Linked DNA regions of Spartinivicinus poritis. The protein of the gene in region 2 binds, or shares a complex with, the protein of the main gene of each other region. Links are inferred from orthologs where the notes say so. Each region holds a gene or a part of one and is shown on either strand. Other genes may lie near its edges. The genes, in order: rpsJ and nusB.

What was found.
Region 1: the proteins of nusB (region 2) and rpsJ are in contact, whole or in part, in a solved structure (PDB 3D3B), measured with the Escherichia coli proteins. The link is inferred for Spartinivicinus poritis from one-to-one orthologs.

What each region holds. Positions count from the first base shown.
Region 1 is NZ_JAPMOU010000041.1:22,925-35,057, reverse strand. What follows is about bases 8,370-11,311. They hold rpsJ (30S ribosomal protein S10), read right to left. Parts: upstream 10,026-11,311; coding sequence 9,714-10,025; downstream 8,370-9,713. Other genes in these bases: tuf (elongation factor Tu), read right to left, coding at 10,193-11,311; rplC (50S ribosomal protein L3), read right to left, coding at 8,973-9,605; rplD (50S ribosomal protein L4), read right to left, coding at 8,370-8,961. In the rest of the region: preprotein translocase subunit SecY, read right to left, coding at 1-896; rplO (50S ribosomal protein L15), read right to left, coding at 897-1,331; rpmD (50S ribosomal protein L30), read right to left, coding at 1,334-1,522; rpsE (30S ribosomal protein S5), read right to left, coding at 1,527-2,030; rplR (50S ribosomal protein L18), read right to left, coding at 2,043-2,393; rplF (50S ribosomal protein L6), read right to left, coding at 2,408-2,941; rpsH (30S ribosomal protein S8), read right to left, coding at 2,953-3,345; rpsN (30S ribosomal protein S14), read right to left, coding at 3,371-3,676; rplE (50S ribosomal protein L5), read right to left, coding at 3,686-4,225; rplX (50S ribosomal protein L24), read right to left, coding at 4,244-4,558; rplN (50S ribosomal protein L14), read right to left, coding at 4,574-4,942; rpsQ (30S ribosomal protein S17), read right to left, coding at 4,993-5,259; rpmC (50S ribosomal protein L29), read right to left, coding at 5,261-5,452; rplP (50S ribosomal protein L16), read right to left, coding at 5,452-5,865; rpsC (30S ribosomal protein S3), read right to left, coding at 5,877-6,566; rplV (50S ribosomal protein L22), read right to left, coding at 6,578-6,916; and 6 more genes. UniProt on the Escherichia coli protein: Involved in the binding of tRNA to the ribosomes. Part of the processive rRNA transcription and antitermination complex (rrnTAC). The complex forms an RNA-chaperone ring around the RNA exit tunnel of RNA polymerase (RNAP).
Region 2 is NZ_JAPMOU010000007.1:13,147-25,309, forward strand. What follows is about bases 4,648-7,557. They hold nusB (transcription antitermination factor NusB), read right to left. Parts: upstream 6,386-7,557; coding sequence 5,909-6,385; downstream 4,648-5,908. Other genes in these bases: ORQ98_RS07550 (phosphatidylglycerophosphatase A family protein), read right to left, coding at 4,648-4,825; thiL (thiamine-phosphate kinase), read right to left, coding at 4,839-5,822; ribH (6,7-dimethyl-8-ribityllumazine synthase), read right to left, coding at 6,391-6,867; ribBA (bifunctional 3,4-dihydroxy-2-butanone-4-phosphate synthase/GTP cyclohydrolase II), read right to left, coding at 6,874-7,557. Outside these bases: ispA ((2E,6E)-farnesyl diphosphate synthase), read left to right, coding at 1-613; dxs (1-deoxy-D-xylulose-5-phosphate synthase), read left to right, coding at 920-2,839; ribA (GTP cyclohydrolase II), read right to left, coding at 2,910-3,509; ORQ98_RS07545 (retropepsin-like aspartic protease family protein), read right to left, coding at 3,608-4,258; more of ORQ98_RS07550, read right to left, coding at 4,337-4,647; more of ribBA, read right to left, coding at 7,558-7,995; ORQ98_RS07575 (riboflavin synthase), read right to left, coding at 8,010-8,663; bifunctional diaminohydroxyphosphoribosylaminopyrimidine deaminase/5-amino-6-(5-phosphoribosylamino)uracil reductase RibD, read right to left, coding at 8,671-9,837; transcriptional regulator NrdR, read right to left, coding at 9,971-10,432; ORQ98_RS07590 (Mut7-C RNAse domain-containing protein), read right to left, coding at 10,708-11,754; ORQ98_RS07595 (hypothetical protein), read right to left, coding at 12,047-12,163. UniProt on the Escherichia coli protein: Part of the processive rRNA transcription and antitermination complex (rrnTAC). The complex forms an RNA-chaperone ring around the RNA exit tunnel of RNA polymerase (RNAP).

The DNA.
Region 1 (12,133 bases), on a different replicon or contig from region 2:
TCTTCACCTTGCTGGCCTGGCGTACCAAACCATTGAGCAATCGACGCTGGAAAAAGCAAGATACTGCTAGCAAAGATAGCAGGTATTACACCCGCCATGTTTACTTTCAAGGGTAAATGACTTGATTGCGCAGCAAATACTTTTCTACCCTGCTGGCGTTTTGCATAATTCACCGTAATTCTACGCTGACCACGCTCAATAAACACCACAAATGCGATAACGGAAATTGCAATGATTGCAACTGCTAAAATTTTCAGCACAGCTCTTGCGTCTCGCTCACTAGAAGACTCAAAAAGCTGCCCTATTGCACTTGGTAATCCAGCTACTATCCCCGCAAATATTAAGATAGAAATACCATTACCAATTCCTCGCTCAGTCACCTGTTCTCCTAACCACATTAAGAAAACAGCACCAGTAACGAAGGTAGTAATAGCAACAAAATAAAAGCTGGGACCAGTGTCGTAGGCGATACCCTGATTAGCTAAGCTAACGGTAATACCAAAGCCTTGTACTAAAGCCAATAATACAGTGCCATAGCGCGTATACTGACTTATTTTACGTCGACCGGCTTCGCCTTCTTTTTTCAATTGCTCAAGTTGAGGACTAACAACAGTCATCAACTGCATTATGATGGAAGCTGAAATATACGGCATGATGCCTAGAGCTAATACAGACATTCGCTCTAGAGCACCACCCGAAAACATATTAAAAAGGCCAAGGATGGTTCCCTGATTTTGGTCGAATAAATTCGCCAGCGCGTCAGGATTAATTCCTGGAACAGGAATATGTGCACCGATGCGATAAACGATAATCGCCAAAAACACAAAGCGAAGCCGAGACCAAAGCTCGGTCAGCCCACTTTGATTACCTACGGGTAATGATCCTTTCTTAGCCATTTAGTCCTCGACTTTACCACCAGCAGCTTCAATTGCAGCACGAGCGCCTTTAGTAGCAGTAATACCTTTTAAGGTAACAGCCTTAGATAGCTCGCCTGAAAGAATGACTTTAGCACGTTGAATGCTGGCATTGATAATATTCGCCTCACGAAGTGCTTGTAAATCAATAATTTCACTATTGACCTTAGCCAACTCACTTAAGCGAATTTCTGCAGTAACCCGAGCCAGACGAGAGGTAAAGCCATACTTAGGTAGACGACGCTGTAATGGCTGTTGACCGCCTTCAAATCCTGGCTTAACAGAACCACCTGAGCGAGACTTCTGACCTTTGTGACCGCGACCACCGGTTTTACCCAAGCCGCTACCAATCCCGCGTCCAACACGTTTACCCGCTGGACGGCTACCCGGAGCAGAACCAAGAGAATTCAAACGCATGGTTATTCTCCTTCCACTTTAACCAGATAGGATACTTTATTAATCATGCCGCGTACTGAAGGGGTATCTTCCACTTCAACAGTATGGCCGATGCGCTTTAAGCCTAAGCCTGATACACAGGCTTTATGGCTGGCAAGACGGCCGCTACTGCTACGGACAAGCGTTACTTTGATTCGTTTCGCTGCTGCCATTGTCTTATCCCAGAATATCTTCTACCGACTTGCCACGCTTAGTCGCTACGTCTTCAGGTGAACGCATTTCTTTCAGGCCTTTAAAAGTAGCCTGAACAACGTTTACAGGATTAGTAGAGCCATAGCACTTAGCCAATACGTTTTGTACGCCAGTTACTTCCAAAACTGCACGCATTGCACCACCGGCAATTACACCAGTACCTTCAGAGGCTGGCTGCATGAATACTTTGGAAGCACCATGACGTGCTTTAACTGGATATTGGAGAGTCGTTCCATTCAGGTCGACTTGAATCATGTTACGACGAGCAGCTTCCATTGCTTTTTGAATAGCAATTGGCACTTCACGCGCTTTACCACGACCAAAGCCTACTTTGCCTTTACCGTCACCAACCACTGTTAATGCAGTAAAACCAAAAATACGACCACCTTTAACAACTTTTGCAACACGGTTAACTTGAACTAACTTCTCAATGTAACCTTCGTCGCTCTTACGTTCATTATTTGCCATAGTTCAGTACCTTTAGAACTCTAAGCCACCTTCGCGTGCAGCATCAGCTAATGCTTTCACACGACCATGGAATTGAAAGCCAGAGCGATCAAACGCTACATCTGTAACGCCAGCTGCTTTGGCACGCTCAGCAATCAGCGCACCTACTTTTTTAGCCGCTTCAACGTTGCCTGTCTTCTCATCGCGCAATTGTTTATCCAGCGTTGAGGCACTAGCCAACACTTGGCTGCCATCTGCTGCAATAACCTGAGCATAAATGTGACGAGGTGTACGGTGTACACACAAACGGGTTTTACCGAGCTCGCGAATTTTTGAGCGAGTGCTGCGGGCACGGCGTAACCGAGAATCTCTTTTAATAGACATATCAGTGCCCTACCTTACTTTTTCTTAGCTTCTTTACGGCGAACATGTTCATCCGCGTAACGAATTCCCTTGCCTTTATAAGGCTCAGGTGGACGGAAGTCGCGAATTTCTGCTGCTACCTGACCAACTAACTGCTTATCGATACCTCTGATAACAATTTCAGTTTGGCTTGGAGTTTCTGCAGAAATACCTTCTGGTAATTCGTAATCAACTGGATGAGAGAAGCCTAAGGTAAGGTTGATAGATTTACCTTTAGCTTGTGCCCGGTAACCAACACCAATCAACTGCAGCTTTTTCTCAAAACCACTATTTACACCAGTTACCATGTTACTAACTAAAGCACGAGTGGTACCAGCCATAGCACGAGAGTGTTTAGCACCGTTTTTAGCAACAAATGTTAGCACACTCTCTTCTTGAGCCACTTCAACACATGAAGCTAAGCCCATAGAAAGACTGCCTTTACTACCTTTAATAGTGATTTGTCCACCAGCAAGGCTAACTTCTACACCGCTAGGAAGTTCAACAGGGCTTTTTGCAATACGAGACATATCAAACCCTCCTAGAATACCGTGCAGAGAATTTCACCACCAACGCCAGCAGCACGAGCTGCACGGTCGGTCATGACGCCTTTATTAGTAGATACGATAGCAATCCCTAAACCACCATTCACTTTTGGCAGTTCTTCTTTACCTGCATAAGCACGTAATCCTGGGCGGCTAACACGCTTCAATTCTTCGATAACAGGCTTGCCTTGAAAGTACTTTAGCTCGATGCTCAGTACAGGCTTGGCATCGCCTTCTACCTGATAGTTTTCAATATAACCTTCTTCTTTCAGTACACTGGCAACAGCCACTTTTACCTTAGAGGAAGGCATGCTGACAGAAGTTTTTTCTGCCATTTGGGCATTACGGATGCGAGTTAGCATATCAGCTAACGGGTCCTGCATACTCATTTCTAAATTCTCCTCAGAATTTTAGCTACCAGCTCGCTTTCACTAAGCCAGGAATATCTCCACGCATCGCTGCTTCACGTAATTTAATCCGGCTTAAGCCAAACTTACGATAGTAGCCATGAGGACGCCCTGTTACACGACAACGGTTGTGTAGTCGGCTTGGGCTAGCATCACGAGGAAGCTTTTGAAAAGCCACTTGGGCTTCCCATTTTTCTTCTTCTGATGCATTAATATCAGCTAAAATTGCTTTAAGCTTAGCGCGCTTTTCAGCGAACTTTTGGACTGTCTTCTGGCGCTTTAATTCGCGCTGTTTCATTCCGATCTTTGCCATAACCCTACCCTAACTCTTAAAAGGGAAATTGAACGCTTTTAATAAAGCGCGCCCTTCTTCGTCAGTTTTAGCAGTGGTGGTAAGCGTAATATCCAACCCACGAAGTACATCGATTTTGTCGTAATCGATTTCTGGGAAGATAATTTGCTCTTTCACACCCATGCTGTAATTACCACGACCATCAAAAGACTTTGGGTTTAACCCACGGAAGTCGCGAACACGGGGTAGTGCCATTGATACCAAGCGATCCAAGAACTCATACATCCGATCACGGCGCAGAGTTACTTTTACACCGATTGGCCAACCTTGACGAATCTTAAAGCCGGCAACTGACTTACGAGCACGGGTTACGATTGGCTTTTGACCTGCGATTTTTTCCAGGTCAGCCAACGCATTTTGGATTACTTTTTTATCACCAACTGCTTCACCAACACCCATATTTAAGGTGATTTTGGTAATGCTTGGCACTTCATTAATATTGCTGTACCCAAGCTCTTCTTTAAGCTTGGGAGCAATTTCACTGCGATACTTTTCTAACAAATTTGTCATCGTCGTTACCTGCTAGCCCTATGCATCAACTGGCTTACCGGTAGACTTGAAGATACGCTTTTTCTCTTTACCAGCGCCTTCAAAGCCAACGCGATCAGCTTTTTTAGTTTCAGCATTGTAAATTGCAACGTTAGAAGCCTGAATAGGTGCTTCTTTTTCTACAATACCACCAGGCTTACCCAGCATTGGATTAGGCTTCACATGGCGTTTAACCATATTAATGCCAGATATAACAAAACGGCCATCTTGTTGTACTTTTACAACTTTGCCCGTTTTACCTTTATCTTTGCCGGTAATAACGATGACTTCGTCACCACGTTTAATTTTTTGCATTCTCCAGCCCTCTCTCTATAGCACTTCAGGTGCCAAAGAAATAATTTTCATAAACTGCTCTGAACGCAGCTCACGAGTAACAGGGCCGAAAATACGGGTGCCGATTGGCTGATTCTGAGTGTTTAACAGCACTGCAGCATTGCCATCAAAACGAATAACTGATCCGTCCTGACGACGAACACCTTTTCTCGTACGAACAACAACCGCATTCATGACTTGGCCTTTTTTGACCTTGCCACGTGGAATAGCTTCTTTAACTGTTACTTTGATAATATCGCCAACACTAGCGTAGCGACGGTGTGAGCCGCCTAATACCTTTATACACATCACTCGACGCGCACCGCTGTTATCAGCAACGTCAAGCACGGTTTCAGTCTGAATCATCTTTCTTCTCCCACCTCAACTAGGTTTTACCTTGAGGTCAAGAACTACGGTTAAACTTGTGTAGCTCGCTCATCAATAGAAACCAGCTCAAAGGTTTTGCACTTTGAAAGTGGTCTGGTTTCCTTGATGGTTACCCAATCACCAATTTGGCATTCGTTGCGTTCATCATGTGCATGCAACTTAGTTGAGCGTTTCACATACTTACCGTATATAGGGTGCTTCACTTTACGCTCTAGTAACACAGTAACGGTTTTATCCATTTTGTTACTGACTACTCGGCCGCTCAGTGTCCGCACTTTCTTTTCTGTGTCTGCCATCTTACTTACCTGCTCTTTCATTCAGCACAGTCTTAACACGGGCAATGTCACGGCGGACTTGTTTGAGCAAGTGAGTCTGCCCCAATTGTCCAGTCGCTTTTTGCATCCGATAGTTGAACTGGTCGTGCAACAGCGCTAACAGCTGTTCGTTCAGCTCTTCGACGGATTTTTCACGTAATTCAGTTGCTTTCATTACATCACCGTCCGTTTCACGAAAGTTGTTTCTACAGGTAGCTTAGCTGCCGCAAGCGCAAATGCTTCGCGTGCTAATTCTTCAGAAACACCTTCCATTTCGTAGAGCACACGACCTGGCTGAATCTGACAAACCCAGTATTCAACGCTACCTTTACCTTTACCTTGACGTACTTCCAAGGGTTTTTGGGTGATTGGCTTGTCTGGGAAAATACGGATCCAGATTTTACCACCACGCTTGATATGACGAGTCATTGCACGACGTGCTGCTTCGATTTGACGAGCAGTAATACGGCCACGACCAGTCGATTTTAAAGCATACTCACCGAAACTGACTTTAGAGCCACGAATCGCTAGACCGCGGTTACGGCCCTTCATTTGCTTACGAAACTTCGTACGCTTTGGTTGTAACATTTGCGTACTCCTTACTTAGCCGCTTTCTTCTTAGTGGCTGGCTTTTTGGCTGGCTTTTCGTCTTCACGAATACCACCAATTACCTCGCCTTTGAAGATCCAAACTTTAACACCCAAGATGCCGTATGTTGTCAGGGCTTCATAGTGGGCATAATCGATATCAGCACGCAGAGTGTGTAGAGGCACACGCCCTTCGCGGTACCACTCAGTACGGGCGATTTCTGCACCACCTAAACGGCCGCTGATTTGGATTTTGATACCCTTGGCACCTAAGCGCATCGCATTTTGCACCGCACGCTTCATCGCTCGACGGAACATTACACGGCGCTCTAGCTGGCTACACACGCTTTGTGCAACTAGCATGGCATCTAGCTCTGGCTTGCGAATTTCTTCAATGTTGATGTGAACTGGCACACCCATTTTTGCAGAAATATCGCGACGTAGTTTTTCAACGTCCTCGCCTTTTTTACCAATCACAATCCCTGGACGAGCAGTGTGAATAGTAATTTTGGCGTTCTGAGCAGGGCGTTGGATTTCTACGCGACTAACAGAAGCATTTTTCAGTTTCTCTTGAATATACTTACGAACTTGTAAGTCGGTAATCAGCTTGTCAGCGTATTCCCGTCCTTCTGCAAACCATACAGAAGTGTGGTCTTTTACGATGCCAAGGCGAATACCCGTTGGATGTACTTTCTGGCCCATCTGATCGTCTCCTATTTCTCAGCAACCTTGACCGTAATATGGCAAGACCGCTTCAGAATGCGATCAGCACGGCCTTTAGCACGAGGACGAATTCTTTTTAGGGTTCTACCTTCGTCAACGAAAACAGTAGAAACCTTTAATTCGTCGATATCAGCACCTTCATTGTGCTCAGCATTGGCAATAGCTGATTCCAATACTTTTTTAACCAAAACAGCAGCTTTTTTGTTGCTGAAGGTTAAAATATTCAGTGCTTCATCTACCGCTTTTCCGCGAATCTGGTCGGCAACCAAGCGCGCTTTTTGGGCAGATATGTTAGCGCCTTTATGACTAGCGGCTACTTCCATTGTCATTACCCCTTACTTACGCTTGGCTTTTTTGTCTGCAGCATGACCACGATAAGTACGTGTAGCTGCAAACTCGCCCAGTTTATGACCAACCATGTCTTCAGTAACAAAGACAGGTACATGCTGACGCCCGTTATGAACCGCAATAGTTAAACCAACCATTTGCGGTAGAATCATAGAGCGACGCGACCAAGTTTTAATGGGACGCTTATCGCTTTTCTCAACAGCGTCCTCAACCTTCTTCAGTAAGTGAAGGTCTATAAATGGACCTTTTTTAAGTGAACGTGGCACTGTCGTTTCCTCTATATCCGGTTAATTACTTGCCGCGGCGACGGACAATAAGTTTGTCTGTACGCTTATTGCTACGAGTCTTACGGCCTTTAGTCGGCATACCCCATGGAGAAACAGGGTGACGACCACCAGAAGTACGACCTTCACCACCACCGTGTGGGTGATCCACTGGGTTCATGGCAACACCACGAACAGTAGGACGAACACCACGCCAGCGTTTTGCACCAGCCTTACCTAAAGAACGTAGGTTATGCTCACTGTTTGACACTTCACCTAAAGTGGCGCGACATTCAGCAAGAATTTTACGCATCTCACCTGAACGAAGCCTTAGGGTAACGTAAGCACCTTCACGGGCAACTAGTTGTGCAGAGGCACCTGCACTACGCGCCATTTGGGCACCTTTACCAGGCTTCATTTCAATACAGTGAATTACACTACCAACAGGGATATTGCGAAGTGGTAGGGTATTACCTACTTTAATCGGCGCATCAACACCAGAAACAACCTGGTCGCCCTGCTTTAAGTTTTTAGGCGCGATGATATAGCGACGCTCACCATCAGCATATTTGATTAAAGCAATATTAGCTGTTCTGTTTGGATCGTACTCAAGACGCTCTACAACGCCATTGATACCATCTTTGTTACGACGAAAATCAATAATCCGGTAGTGTTGCTTGTGACCGCCGCCACGATGGCGAGTAGTAATTCGGCCACTGTTATTACGTCCACCTGACTTAGACTTTTTCTCTACTAAAGGCGCATAAGGAGCACCTTTGTGCAAGTCTTGGTTGACGACTTTAACTACAAAGCGACGCCCCGGAGATGTAGGTTTACATTTTACGATTGCCATACCTTGCTCCTCCGTTACTCAGCGTCAGCAAAATCAATTTCTTGACCTTGCTCAAGACAAACATACGCTTTCTTCCAGTCAGAGCGCTTGCCAAGACCACGCGCAGTGCGCTTGGTTTTGCCTTTAACCTTAACGGTTTGAACCGCTTTGACTTTCACCTCAAAAAGCTTTTCTACGGCTTTTTTGATTTCTAGCTTGGTAGCCGTGGTAGCAACTCGAAATACATACTGACCAGCTAAATCAGCTTGAAGCGTTGCTTTCTCGGAAATGTGTGGACCAAGCAGTACTTTAAAGATTCGCTCCTGGTTCATCCTAACATCTCCTCAAACTTTCTTAAGGCAGCGACAGTTGCGACAACTTTTTCATGAGCAACCAGACTTACTGGATTAGCAGCATTCACATCGCAAACATCAACATGAGGAATGTTCCGCGCACCCAGATACAGGTTTTCTTCAACTGCATCAGTGATGATCAGTGCATTAGTTGCATCAAGCTCTTTTAGCTTGCTCAGCACTTCTTTGGTTTTTGGCGCAGCAACTGAAAAGTCTTCTACAACAACTAAACGCTCTTGACGAACCAGCTCAGACAAGATGCTCCGCAATGCAGCGCGGTACATTTTCTTGTTTAGCTTTTGTGAGTGGTCTTGTGGCTTAGCTGCAAAAGTCACCCCACCAGAACGCCAGATTGGGCTACGAATAGTTCCCGCACGAGCACGACCAGTACCCTTTTGACGCCATGGCTTACGTCCACCGCCACTCACTTCTGAGCGAGTTTTCTGTGCACGAGTACCTTGGCGAGCACCTGCCAAATAAGCGACAACTGCCTGGTGAACCAGAGTTTCGTTAAACGCTGCGGTGAAGGTGTGATCAGAAACTTGAACCGTACCGGCACCAGTTACATTCAAATCCATAACTCTCCCCCTTAGCCACACTTAACGGCTGGACGAACGACCACATCAGAACCTGTAGCACCAGGAACTGCACCTTTGATTAGCAGCAGGTTGCGTTCGACATCAACACGTACAACTTCAAGGGACTGAACTGTCACCCGCTGGTTACCCATTTGACCCGCCATTTTCTTACCTTTGAAAACACGGCCTGGGGTTTGACACTGACCAATTGAGCCAGGGGCACGGTGAGACAGAGAGTTACCATGGCTAGCATCTTGGGTAGAGAAGTTCCAGCGCTTAACTGTGCCGGCAAACCCTTTACCTTTAGAGCGTCCAGTAACATCAACTTTTTGACCAGCCTCGAATAGGCTGACATTGATTTGGTCGCCTACTTTGTACTCTGCGTTATCTGCACGGAATTCCCACAAACCACGACCTGCTGGAGTATCAGCCTTAGCATAGTGGCCAGCCAAAGGCTTGCTTACGCGAGAAGCTTTTTTTGCACCAGTGGTAATTTGGATTGCGTTGTAGCCGTCAGTCGATTCCGTTTTAACCTGGGTAATCCGGTTAGGATCGACTTCAATAACAGTAACAGGTACAGAGGCACCGTCTTCGGTAAAAATGCGCGTCATGCCGCACTTTTTTCCGACTAATCCGATACTCATAATTTACCTCTTTCGTGTACGGGGCTATAACCCGCTATGGCCGCCCATTTCAGAGCGTTACACAAACAAAAAGCGTAGATCTTATTCAGTTCTACGCCCCCAATCACATCAGGCTAAGCTGATTTGAACCTCAACACCGGCAGCCAGATCTAACTTCATCAAAGCGTCAACTGTTTTATCAGTTGGCTCGACGATATCCAGCAAGCGCTTGTGAGTGCGAATTTCATACTGATCACGGGCATCTTTATTGACGTGAGGTGAAATCAGTACGGTAAACCGCTCTTTTTTGGTAGGCAATGGGATTGGACCACGCACCTGAGCCCCAGTACGCTTTGCAGTTTCTACAATTTCCTGGGTAGACACATCGATCAGGCGGTGATCAAACGCTTTTAAACGGATACGAATCTGCTGATTTTGCATTTGATCAAAACTCCGGGTAAAGAACTTAACTAGGCAATCAATGTTGCCATAGCAAAAGGAGGCAAGATTCTATAGACGCCACCTTTTCCTGTCAAGAAATATACAAAAAGAGGCCCTTTCTCCGAAGAGGGGGCCTCTTTTTGTTACAAGCCAATTATTAAGTTAGCTTACTCAATAATTTTTGCTACTACACCAGCACCTACAGTACGACCACCTTCACGGATGGCGAAGCGTAAGCCTTCTTCCATAGCGATTGGCGCAATCAAAGTGACTTTCATTTGAATGTTGTCACCAGGCATTACCATTTCAACGCCTTCTGGTAACTCAACAGCACCAGTCACATCCGTAGTACGGAAGTAGAACTGTGGACGATAACCTTTGAAGAATGGTGTATGACGACCACCTTCATCTTTACTTAATACGTATACTTCTGACTCAAACTTAGTGTGTGGAGTGATAGAGCCAGGAACAGCCAATACTTGGCCACGCTCTACATCATCACGCTTAGTACCACGTAACAACACACCAACGTTCTCACCTGCACGACCTTCGTCAAGCAGCTTACGGAACATCTCAACACCAGTACAGGTAGTCTTTTGAGTGTCACGGATACCAATGATTTCTATTTCTTCACCAACCTTAACAATGCCACGCTCTACACGACCGGTTACGACTGTACCGCGACCTGAAATAGAGAATACGTCTTCGATAGGCATCAAGAATGGCTGATCAATAGCACGCTCTGGCTCTGGAATGTACTCGTCTAAAGTCTCAACCAACTTCTTAACCGCAGAAGAGCCCATACCATTATCATCTTTACCTTCTAGTGCCATTAGCGCAGATCCGGTGATGATTGGGGTGTCGTCGCCTGGGAAGTCATACTGGCTTAACAGCTCACGCACTTCCATTTCTACCAGCTCAAGCAACTCTTCGTCGTCTACCATGTCAGCTTTGTTTAAGAAAACAACGATGTAAGGTACACCGACCTGACGAGACAATAAGATGTGCTCACGAGTCTGAGGCATGGGGCCGTCAGCTGCAGAACAAACTAAGATAGCGCCGTCCATCTGAGCCGCACCAGTGATCATGTTTTTCACATAGTCAGCGTGTCCTGGACAGTCAACGTGTGCATAGTGACGAGTTGGAGAATCATACTCAACGTGTGCAGTTGAGATAGTAATACCACGCTCGCGCTCTTCTGGTGCATTATCGATTTGATCGAATGCTTTTACTTCACCACCAAACGCCTCAGCACAAACCCGAGTTAATGCTGCAGTTAATGTAGTTTTACCATGGTCAACGTGGCCGATAGTACCTACGTTTACGTGGGGTTTGGTACGTTCAAACTTTTCTTTAGCCATTTTTAAAATATACCTTATTCAAATATCAGCGATCTGATTAAGCTTGAGTCTTAGTAACTGCTTCAGCAATACTGGCAGGCGCTTCTGCATAGTCCTCAAATTCCATTGAGTAAGTAGCACGGCCTTGTGTTGCTGAGCGTAAGTCAGTGGCATAGCCAAACATTTCACCCAGAGGTACTTGAGCACGAACGATTTTTCCAGAGGTGCTATCTTCCATCCCCTGAACAATACCGCGGCGGCGGTTCAAGTCACCCATGACATCTCCCATATAATCTTCAGGAGTCACTACTTCAACCTTCATCATCGGCTCAAGCAGTACTGGGCTTGCCTGTGGTGCATATTTTTTCAGTGCCTGAGAGGCAGCGATTTTAAATGCCATTTCGTTGGAGTCAACGTCATGGAAAGAGCCATCATATAAACGAGCTTTTAAGCCTAATAGTGGATAGCCAGCTATCACACCGTTTTGCATTTGCTCTTCGATACCCTTTTGAATCGCTGGAATGTATTCTTTTGGAATGACACCACCCACGATTTCGTTAACAAATTCCAAGCCTTCCTCTTCAGATGGCGAGAATTCAATAACAACGTGACCGTACTGACCACGACCACCGGTTTGACGAGCAAATTTATGATCGGCAACAACAGAACTACGTAGGCGCTCACGATAAGCAACCTGAGGCTTACCAATATTCGCTTCTACTTTAAACTCACGCTTCATCCGGTCGACAATGATATCCAGGTGAAGCT
Region 2 (12,163 bases):
AGGCCAACCCACTTGCCATATTGCTTTTGATGAGGCCACCGCCATTCTTGCAGGTGATGCACTCCAGGCATTAGCCTTTGAAACATTGGCTACCCATGACTGGTTTCCAGGTTGCACCCTATCATCCTCTGCTAGACTCAAGCAGGTTCAGGTCTTAGCACAAGCAGCCGGCATGAATGGGATGGTTGCAGGCCAGTCAATTGACTTATGCTCTGTTGGTAAACAACTCTCGCTTGAGCAGCTTGAAAAAATGCATCACTGCAAAACTGGGGCGCTCATCAAAGCCAGTATCCATTTGGGCGCACTGGCTAGCAACCAAGTAGATGAAACTACCTGGCAGCAGCTAGGTCAGTTTGCAGATGCCGTAGGGCTTGCTTTTCAAATTCAGGATGACATTTTAGATATTGAGTCTGATACTGAAACCTTAGGTAAAACCCAGGGAGCAGATATTGCTAATGACAAGCCTACCTATCCAGCCATAATGGGCTTATCACAAGCTAAACAAAAGGCCCAACAACTAACAGATGAGGCACTGGCTATTTTAAAACCACTAGGCCAAGCAGCTGCTCCTCTTAGGCAACTGGCATTATTGATTATCCAAAGGAATCACTAACAAAGCACTATCTTGATTACATAGCCTGATATCAGAGATATTAGCTGTAGTGATTACCACCAATGGAGGCTGCAATCCCATTAGCACCTTCAACTTTTCTGCAAATTGGAGAAGTGTTCCAGCTAGAACAAACCCTGTTGAAATGGTCAAAAATTCATAGTTCAGGTAAAATACCCCGCTTTGGGTCACAGGGTGCTAGTGGTGCCCCTTACTTACATTATCGATGTACCACTAGTGCAGTATAAAGTACTTGTCAGCATTACCTGCTAAAAGCCTGAGCTCATCCCCATTTTAGAATGAGTTTGCATGTCAATGTTTAATGAGATTCCTCTAACAAAACCAGCTACACCACTTTTGAATCAGGTGGATTTGCCAGAACATTTACGCAAACTATCTGAAGAACAACTGCCGCAACTTGTAAAAGAACTTCGAGAATACTTACTTTTTTGTGTTGGCCAGACTGGCGGGCACTTTGGCGCTGGGTTGGGAGTCATTGAGCTCACCGTTGCCCTTCATTATGTGTTTAATACTCCATACGACCGGCTAGTATGGGATGTAGGTCACCAAGCCTACCCCCACAAGCTACTGACTGGTAGGCGTCAGTTGATGGATACCCTTCGCCAAAAGGATGGCCTGGCAGGTTTTCCCAAGCGCTCTGAAAGCCCATACGACACATTTGGGGTTGGACATTCCAGTACTTCTATCAGTGCTGCCTTAGGTATGGCTATTGCGTCCAAACTCCAAGGTGAAGACAGAAAATCCATTGCAGTCATTGGTGACGGAGCAATAACCGCAGGCATGGCCTTTGAGGCGCTCAACCATGCTTCTGATGTCAATGCCAATATGCTAGTCATTCTCAATGACAATGACATGTCTATTTCGAATAATGTAGGTGGGCTTTCTAACTACTTTGCTAAAATTCTGTCTAGCAAAATGTATCACTCCATGCGGGAAGGCAGTAAAAAAGTATTAAGCAACATCCCAAAAGCCTGGGAGTTAGCCCGCCGGACTGAAGAACATGTGAAAGGTATGGTAGTACCAGGTACTTTATTTGAGGAGCTGGGTTTTAACTATATTGGCCCTATTGATGGCCATGACCTGGAAACACTGACTCACACTTTAAGCAATATTAAAGACTTGAAAGGCCCTCAATTTCTCCATGTTGTTACCCGAAAAGGCAAAGGCTTTAACCCTGCTGAAGAAGATCCGATTGGTTACCATGCCATCACTAAGTTAGAGCCTGCACCACCGGTTAAATCTGTTCCACCACAAGCGAAAAAGCCCAAGTTTTCCAATATATTTGGCAGCTGGTTATGTGACATGGCTGCGGCTGATAATAAGTTGATAGGCATTACTCCAGCAATGAAAGAAGGCTCAGACCTGATTAAGTTTGCTGAGCAGTATCCTGACCGGTATTTTGATGTCGCCATTGCTGAACAGCATGCTGTTACTCTTGCCGCTGGCATTGCCTGTGAAGGACTTAAACCTGTCGTTGCTATTTACTCAACTTTTTTACAGCGAGCTTATGACCAACTGGTCCATGATGTTGCTGTGCAAAATCTTGATGTCCTGTTTGCCATCGATCGTGCAGGCCTGGTTGGCGAGGATGGTCCTACCCACGCAGGTTGCTATGATATTGCCTACCTTCGCTGCATCCCAGAAATGGTCATCATGACCCCTGCTGATGAAAACGAAACCCGACTGATGCTATCCACAGGCTACCAGCACCAAGGGCCAGCTGCAGTCCGTTATCCTCGCGGGACTGGGATAGGTACTGAAATTATCAAAGAACTTGAAACCCTTCCAATTGGTAAAGGTGAAATTGTCAAACAAGGCAGTGAAGTGGCTATTCTCGCTTTTGGCACTTTACTGGAAAACGCTCTTGAGGCTGCTGATGGGTTAGGTGCAACAGTTGCTAATATGCGCTTTGCCAAACCCTTGGATGAAGAACTCATCAAGCAGCTGGCTGAAAGCCATAAGCTATTGGTCACTATTGAAGAGGGAGCCGTATTGGGTGGTGCAGGCTCAGGTGTTAATGAGCTACTTCATCAGCTGAATAGTAGTGTACCCATGATCAACCTTGGAATTCCCGATCAATTTATAGAACAAGCCAAACGAAGCGAGCAGTTAGCAGCTTGCGGTTTAGATCCAGCAAGCATTATTGCTACAGTTAAAACACGCTTAGCTAATAACGAGCGGAGCCAAGCCCAACCTTCTCTCGCTTGACCAGCTTTGTAAACCCACTAAAAAAGCCAGCAAATTGCTGGCTTTTTTAGTTATATATAAATTGTCATTATTAGGTTTCTGGAGGAGTAATCCAGTGCCCCATTTTATCGGCTTTAGTTAACAAGTAGCGTTCGTTATGAGGGTTTCTGCCCGTTTCAATAGGCTTACGCTCAATAATATTCAAACCAGCTTTTTCCAGTGCGGCTACTTTCGCTGGATTATTAGTCATTAAACACAGGCTACCAATACCTAAATATTCCAACATTGGCTGACACATATCGTAGCGACGCAAGTCTGCTGCAAAGCCAAGTTGCTCATTAGCTTCAACGGTATCCGCCCCACCATCTTGTAAGTGATAGGCTTTGATCTTATTTAGCAGGCCAATTCCCCGACCTTCCTGTCTCAAATAAAGAATAACGCCTCGACTTGCCTCTGCGATTGCCTTTAATGCGGCTTGAAGCTGAGCTCCACAGTCACAGCGCAAACTAAATAATGCATCACCTGTCAAACACTCAGAATGAACACGCGCTAATACTGGCTCACCATCACTCACATTGCCCATTGTTAATGCAACATGCTCTTTACCGGTCAGCTCATCCATAAAGCCGTGCATATCGAACACACCAAAAGGGGTGGGAAGCTTTGATGAAGCAACAAATGATACCGACACAATCACTCCTAAATCGCTACTGCTATGAGATGGTTTAGCCAAAATGTTTTTATCAAGACCTAAAAAAAACAACCCAAACCCTTCGCAGATGACAATTACTAATACTTTTGCTCTAACGTTAATACATTACCTTCTTCAGTCATTTTGACATGACGAAGAAAACTCATACCTAACAGGGTAATATCTGGCATTCTGCCTTCATGAACGCCCGCCTCAACATTGTTGACCTTGATACCGCCAATACTGACTGACTGCAAATTAACTTTAAAGGTTTTGACTATATCACTGGCAGTTGCCGTATTAATTGGAGTACCGCTGGCAATATAATCAACCCCTGCAGCCTTGGCCACTATCGAGTTCATTGCAACAGAAGTAGCACCAGTATCAACTAGAAACTTTGTTGGCACCCCATTGATAGCACCATAAGCATAATAGTGACCATCTGAGGAGCGGTTAAGGGTAACTGTTACTTTTTTGGGTGCAGAATACTGACGGCTATAGTCACGGGACAAGCCAAAGGTGCGGGCTTTACCATTTATTTCCAGCACAGCTTCTGATGCATTGGCGCTGATCAGTTTAATGCCTTTCGGCCCGGTTTTACCCTGCTTTAATATATACCGTTTACCATCAATATTGACGACGGCTTTACCACTAAACAACCCCACCACACTAACTTGTGGTTCTGCAGAGCAGAGCAATGAGAAGCTTAAGCTAGCAAACAAGCTTAGGGTTAGAATACTTTTGCTCATTATCCTCTCCATGACCCACTGCACCAGTTTCAATGGCTGTACTTAATGACAATATTATGAACTAAGTGTAGCGCTATATTAGGCGACCCAATGATAAGCCAGCTGCATCACTCCCAGAGCAAAAAAACCAGCCAATAAATCATCCAGCATAATCCCAATACCACCTTTAAGCTTTTGATCAGCCACTGAAATTGGCCAGGGCTTCCAGATATCAAACAACCTAAACAAAGCAAAACCTAAAATTGGCCAGTACCACCCAGCAGGAGCAGCCCACATAGTAATCCAGTAGCCCACCATTTCATCCCAAACAATGCCTGGATGATCATGCACTTTAAGGTCTTCTGCTGCCTTACCACACAGCCATATACCCACGACGGCAGCAACCAGCACTATCAGGCTGTACCAAACCAGTGGCAACTGACACAGCAATAGCCAAATAGGAACTGCTGCCAAGGTACCGAATGTGCCTGGCGCTTTGGGTGCTGTTCCACTGCCAAAGCCAAAGGCCAAGCAATGAACAGGATTACGTAAGACACTCGCTAGAGTTACTTTAGGGATTTCAGACATACAAAGGGCACCACTAAAAATGTTGATAGCCAGAGTGAGTAACCATAATTGACTGACCTTGGTTATCAACTATGCCTGGTTGGGTGGTAATGTTACCAATAAGGGTAATTTCGCCAGCCTCAACTAAAGGAGAAAGCTGTTGGGCAAGCTCAGTAGATGCTGTAAAACACAGCTCATAATCATCACCCCCGGTTAAGGCTAAATGAGTTGCTTGGGCTTTATTGGTTTGGCTTACTAATGCTTGCGAAATAGGTAAAGCGGTAAGGTCTATTTGCGCTCCCAAAGGCTGTTCTGCCTTAGCACTTGCTTCCAGGATATGACCTAAATCAGCCAGAAGCCCATCAGAAATATCAATAGCACAGTTTACACCTAGTGTTGCTAGCTGCTTACCTAGTAGCAGGCGCGGTTCCGGCTGAAAGTAGCGCTGATACAAAAAAGCAATCGTAGGGGTATCGTTGGCTGACAGCATGGGTTGGGGAATAACATAGTCAAGTGCTGCTGCTGCATCACCCAAGGTACCTGACACATAAATATGATCACCCACCTTCGCATTACTGCGCAGCATGGTTTGCCTGGCGCTTACGATTCCTTGTACCTGAATAGAAATCGTCAAAGGCCCTTTAGTAGTATCACCACCTATCAGCCTGATACCAAATTGATTTGCTGCACAGCTAAGGCCCTTTGCAAACTCAGCCAACCAGCTTTCATTAGCTTCAGGTAGGGTCAAGGCAAGGGTAAACCAGCTAGGGGTCGCCCCCATTGCAGCTAAATCACTCACACTGACTGCAAGCGCACGATAACCAATTTGTTCAGCAGCGGCTTCAGCAGGAAAGTGAACATCAGCAACCAGCGTATCAATAGACACAGCTAGCTGTTGCTGATCAGGAATAGAGAGTAGCGCACAGTCATCACCTATCCCTAATTCTGCAGGACTTTCACCTACTGAGGTTAGGGATGGCTGATTAAAATAATTAGCAATGAGTTGAAATTCGCTCAATCTTTACAAGAATCCACTGATTTGCTGACAACTTGGGTATTCCACCAGATACACTAAGCTCGTTAGAGTTCAATGTACCGTTTGCACTATGGCTTCAGCCGGTGGCTATTGACTTCCTGATAACGGGCTCTAGCAGCGACTTTATCCAGCACCCCATTAACATACCGGTGACTTTCTTCAGCACCAAACCGTTTAGCCAGCTCAATTGACTCATTGATTACTACTTTATAGGGAACGTCAATTCGCTTTAGTAGCTCAAAAGCTCCTATACGCAAAGTAGTCAACTCAATAGGATCAAGCTCTTTTAAGTCGCGGTCCAGATAAGGCTCGATCGCTTGTTGGATATCAGCCAGATCACGAGCCACACCATGAAGCAAGTCATGAAAATAACTGAGATCCACTTTTTTCATGTCATTATCAGTACGAAACTGCGCTTCAATTGCTGCCACATTACCACCAGCCATATGCCATTGATAAAGTGCTTGCAGCGCAAACTGACGGGCCTTACGGCGAGCTGAAGGTTTGGGTTTATCCCCAGTAGGGTGTGATACTGCGTCGCTCACTTAACTTAAGCCTCTAAATTACTTAACAAACTTACCATTTCCAGCGCTGACAAAGCCGCTTCTTCACCTTTGTTACCCGCTTTAGTACCAGAACGCTCGATCGCCTGCTCAATAGTGTCTACTGTCAGCACACCAAAGCTAATGGGTAGTTCGTGGTCCAAAGAAATGGTGCTTAGCCCTTTGGTACACTCGCCAGCCACATACTCAAAGTGAGGGGTACCACCACGAATCACTGCGCCTAAAGCAATAATGGCATCATACTGCCCTTGCTTGGCAACTTTCTTTACAGTAAGGGGGATTTCAAAAGCACCTGGGCAACGAACAATCGTGATATTATCCCGGTCAATGCCATGCCTAATCAGTGCATCAATAGCCCCTTGCAGCAAGCTCTCAACCACAAAGCCATTCCAGCGAGCAACTACAATGGCATACTTACCATCGTTGGGGGTTAAGAAGCCTTCTACTGTGTTAATTTCTGACATTGATTACTATGCCTCTTCAAACGGGATATATTCGCAGATTTCTAATTCAAACCCGGAAATAGCACCAAATTTCATTGGTGAGCTAAGCAGTTTCATTTTACCTACCCCTAGCTCTCTAAGAATTTGCGAGCCGGTACCAACCATTAAGTAAGCTCCTGAACCGGACTGACCTGGTGTTCGCTGGCTATGCTCCGGGTGAAAAAACCGGTTCATGCTACCTTCAAAGTCGAGTGAGGCTGTCGGGTTCAACAACACCACAACCCCTTTACCTTCATCTGCCACTTTTTTAAGCGCTTTTTGAATACTCCAGCTTGTGTGCTGAGGAGGCTGCGCTGCCAGCAAATCACGAATCGGGTCAGTGACATGCACCCTGACCAGCGTCGGCTCATCTGCGTTAATTTCACCAAGCGCCAACGCAATATGGGTATTACCTTGAATAGAGTCTTTAAACGCAGTTAACTCAAACTCACCAAATTCAGTTGCTAAGGTTTGCTGATCCACTTTGGTAACAGTTCTTTCGTTTAATATCCGATAGTGAATCAGGTCAGCAATGGTACCGATTTTCAGCCCATGCGTCTCCGCAAATGTTTCCAGGTCTGGCCGGCGGGCCATAGTACCATCTTCGTTCATAATTTCCACAATAGCTGCAGCAGGTGTTAATCCTGCTAGTCTGGCCAGATCACAACCAGCTTCTGTATGGCCCGCTCTACTCAACACGCCACCCGGTTGTGCTCTCAGAGGAAAAATATGGCCAGGCTGAACAATATCATCAGGTTTGCTATCAGGTGCCACAGCCACTTGAATTGTTTTTGCTCTATCTGCAGCAGAAATACCAGTCGTTACTCCATGAGCTGCTTCAATTGAAACGGTAAATGGTGTGCCATATTGACCACCATTTTTGCCCTGCACCATGGAAGGCAAACCTAAATAATCACAACGCTCGCCTGTCAAAGTTAAACAAATCAGCCCTCGAGCCTTACTGGCCATAAAGTTAACGGCTTCTGGTGTCACTTTTTCAGCGGCAATAATCAAGTCACCTTCATTTTCTCGGTCTTCATCATCCATCAAGATAACCATCTTACCCTGACGAATATCTTCGATTATTTCCTCAATGGCATTTAGCTGCATCGTTTTTCCGCCTGTTACTTCAAGAAGCCATGAGTGGCTAAAAATGCTTTATTTATAGGGCTTTCTGATTGCTGATCAGTTGCTGTTAATAAACGCTCTAAATACCGGGCAATAATGTCCACCTCAAGATTAACCTGAGTACCCAGGGTATAGTGTTTAATAATAGTGTTAGCAATGGTATGGGGAACAATATTAAGCAAAAACTGATTACCACTAACTTCGTTTACCGTTAAGCTAGCCCCATCAATAGTGATCGAACCTTTTTCAGCAATATATTTTGCCAGTTGAGCAGGCGCTTCTAGCCAGAATCGGTGGGCACGGGCATCTTTAAAGTGCTTAACAATCTTGCCAACTCCATCTACATGACCACTGACGATATGGCCACCGAAATGCGTAGTCGGTGTCATGGCTTTTTCTAAATTAACAGGATCACCTGCTTTTAAGTCTGCCAGCGTAGAACAACGTAAACTTTCGGCTGATACATCAGCAGTAAAACTTTGTTGATCAAGCTTTACGACTGTCAAACAGACACCATTAGTTGCAATGGAGTCACCCAGCTGAATGCCTTCTATGCTTAAATCCTGAGTATCAATGGTAAGCGATAAATCACCTGCATGAGGTGTAAGCGAGCGGATCACACCAACCGCTTGAATGATGCCTGTAAACATAAGATAGCTAATTAAGCTTATTAATGGGTTGGATCAGCATTCGCCAGTCTTTGCCTATTTGACGAACATCTTTAATTTCAAGGGCAACATTATCCGCCATTTTGGGCATATCGAAAACCGTTAATAATGGTTTAGCCTCATGCCCCATAATCACGGGAGCCATATACACAATTAACTCGTCCACCAGCCCCGCTTTAACAAATGCCCCTGCGAGAGTAGAACCTGCTTCAATCATGACTTCATTACAATGACCATGGTCAGCCAGGTAATTAAGTAATAAATCTAAAGGCACTTGCTGACTAGCGTTATCACCACCTGCTGGATCTGTCGTACTACTTTCATTAAATACAACAACTTCTGCTCCCAGCTTTTCTATACGACTAATCGCATTGGACTCTTTACAGGTAGTCGCAACCAACACTTTACCTGCACCATTAAATATTTTTGCTGTTACTGGTGTTTTTAGCTGACTGTCGACGATAACTCGCAGAGGTGGCGGGCACGTTTTTGCTGCCTCTATTTTAAGCTGTTCAGAGCGAACTGTTAGGGAGGCATCATCATCTAAAACTGTTTTGATGCCGGTTATCACCGCACAGCTTCTGGCTCGCCACTGTTGTACATCAGCCCTGGCATCTGCTCCTGTAATCCACTGACTTTCACCACTGGCTTTAGCCGTCCGGCCATCGACACTCATCGCGAGCTTACAGCGTACTAGCGGCCGCTTAATAGTCATCCGCTGACAAAACCCTTGATTAAGCTGATAAGCCTCTCCGTACAGCAGACCGACTTCTACATTAATGCCTTGCTGTTGCAGGAATTTTTTGCCACTCCCCGCTACTAAAGGATTAGGATCAAGCATGGCCATCACAACTTTTGCAACACCAGCCTCAACTAAGGCATTAGTGCAGGGTGGCGTTCGGCCAAAATGACTACAGGGTTCAAGGGTGACATAAGCAGTGCTGCCTTTTGCAGCTGCTCCAGCTTGTTTAAGGGCATGCACCTCTGCATGGGATTCACCTGCCCGTTCGTGCCAACCTTCTCCAATAATTTCGCCGTTTTTAACTACCACACAGCCTACCCGAGGGTTTGGCCTGGTTGTATATAAGCCCTGTTTTGCCAACTGTAAAGCACGGCTCATCATGGCATGGTCAGTGGCAGAGAATTCTGTTGACACGCATTCACCTCATTTAGATTGCCACAAAACAAAAAAAGAGGGTGTCGCAAAAAGCTAGCAGATATGGGGTGACATTTACTTTCTGCACCCTTTTGTAACACCTTCAATAGAAAAAATATCGATTTGAAAAGCGTCAGCTTTCATTGTCCTGCCTTAGTCGGTCAATTTCCTCACGAAACTCGTTTAAATCCTTAAATTGCCGATACACTGAAGCAAAACGAATATAAGCAACTTCATCCAGTTTTTTTAGCTCATGCATGACCATTTCACCCACCAGCAAGGACTCAACTTCTCGTTCTCCCCTAGCTCGAACCCGGTGTTTAAGTCGGCTAATGGCCTCTTCTACCTGCTCCATACTGACTGGGCGCTTTTCCAGAGCTCTCAGCATTCCACCTCGCAGTTTATCCTCATCGAAAGGCTCACGACTTCCGTCTTGCTTAATCAGCCGAGGCATCACTAGCTCAACAGTTTCATAAGTCGTAAAGCGCTCGCTACAAGACAGACATTCACGACGCCGCCTTACCTGGTTACCCTCTGTTACTAGCCGAGAGTCTGTGACCTTAGTGTCATGCGCACCACAAAACGGACAATGCATAGTAGTTCTGAGCCCAACCCGATTCCTGCATTTAGTTGCATTCTAGGGCTTATTTTTCAACCCTAGACAATAGATAATTCTGATAATTTATTGCCAAGCATACTACCTATAAATAGCACTAATACAAGCCTGTGGTTGAATTAAGTCCACATGATATAAACAGGAAGATGTAACTCATCAATACAACAAACTGACCAAATCAAACACTTTTAATAGTGCCAAACCAAATAATTCAGTTGTCGTTTTCTATAGCGCACTCTATTTATAGAACACTTCTAAAGCGAAAGAGAAACCTTTTCTAAGATTGCTTGAATCTTTTGGTAATGACTACCTTTCCAGTACACCTGCTGACAGCTCTGGCATTGATTAAACTCATCATAAAATTCAAACACACCATCAGGCACCTGATCATGAACCGTATTTTTATCTACCGCCTTAATCTCACCATTACATTTACTACATAAGGTTAATGGCCGAACCAGATCATAAAGCTGATAAAATGCCATAATCTCAACAAACTGGGCCATTGGATCGGTATTTCTCACCCAGCGCCCATAGCGAACATTACCCCGCTTTAGCAAGCCAACATCCCTGCTTAGCAGAATTCTTTGCTGCTGCTCTGCAACAGATGCAAGCTTTTTATCCCCTAAGTCATTACTTTGATAAAAGCAGTCAAAACCGGCCATCCGCAAATAACGAAGCAACCCACCCAGGTGAACATCAAGCAAAAAACGAGGCCCCAACTCAGGCAGTTGCGGCACAATCGCTTGCGGGTGAGGATAAGAGTGCACTACAACTGTATCCTTATTTTTCAGTAAATAGGTAAAGTCAACTGGTTGGCCATTAACCTCTATGCAAGCTACTTCAACATGAGGCAAACCTAATGACTCAATCGCATCTTTAATAGAGGGTTTATCATCAAATGCAAAATGAATAACGTCATCAGGCAGCAAATCAACACATTCACCAAAAAACTGTATGTCACTGGTATACATTTTTTCGCTAGCCAGCTGGCTGTTCTCTAAAAAACCAGGCCATAGTTGAATAATCAAGTTTTTTGCCTGAATTTCATTAATACTAGCTAAAGTGGCCAATTTTTTTACCCAGCCAGGGTACAACGAAAAAACCAGGGTACGGCTTATCTTCGGAAATAAACCACTTTGTTGTTTAAGGTAATTGATGTAGTGATGGTGATTGTTAAACCCATACAATTGAGCCAGCAACTCTCTTGCCGTGACATGTTTAATTGAGTCACGAGGCCAGTGTTTAACAATTGATTTTGCTTGTTGCTTAAAAGCACGCGCTGAAATGAGTAAGGGCATAACATTTACCTTTGCCAAGCCTAGCAGCGCCAACGTCCCACTCTAAAGGCACCAGACATAATATGCTATGACAATCAGTTAATGTTACTAAAAAGAGTCAAGCTATAAATGCTTCCTGGCTGATTAGCCTTCTCTTGTGGGAAGATGGATGCGAAGCCACCCAATAACGACAGCTTACTGCACTCATAATAAAATGCAACGCCTAGCTCTGTTTAGCTGTTGCGATTCAACACAACTTCGTTGCTGCGCTTTTTGAGACATGCCAGCCCCAAATAAAACCCACCTATACTGGCTATAAAATAAACAAACAACCCACAAGTCCTATAGCAGGAATAAAAAACAGCCAACCAATAAAGCTCACAGACATTAACCCAAGCACTAAAGCAGCAAAAAAATTAAGTGTTTGACC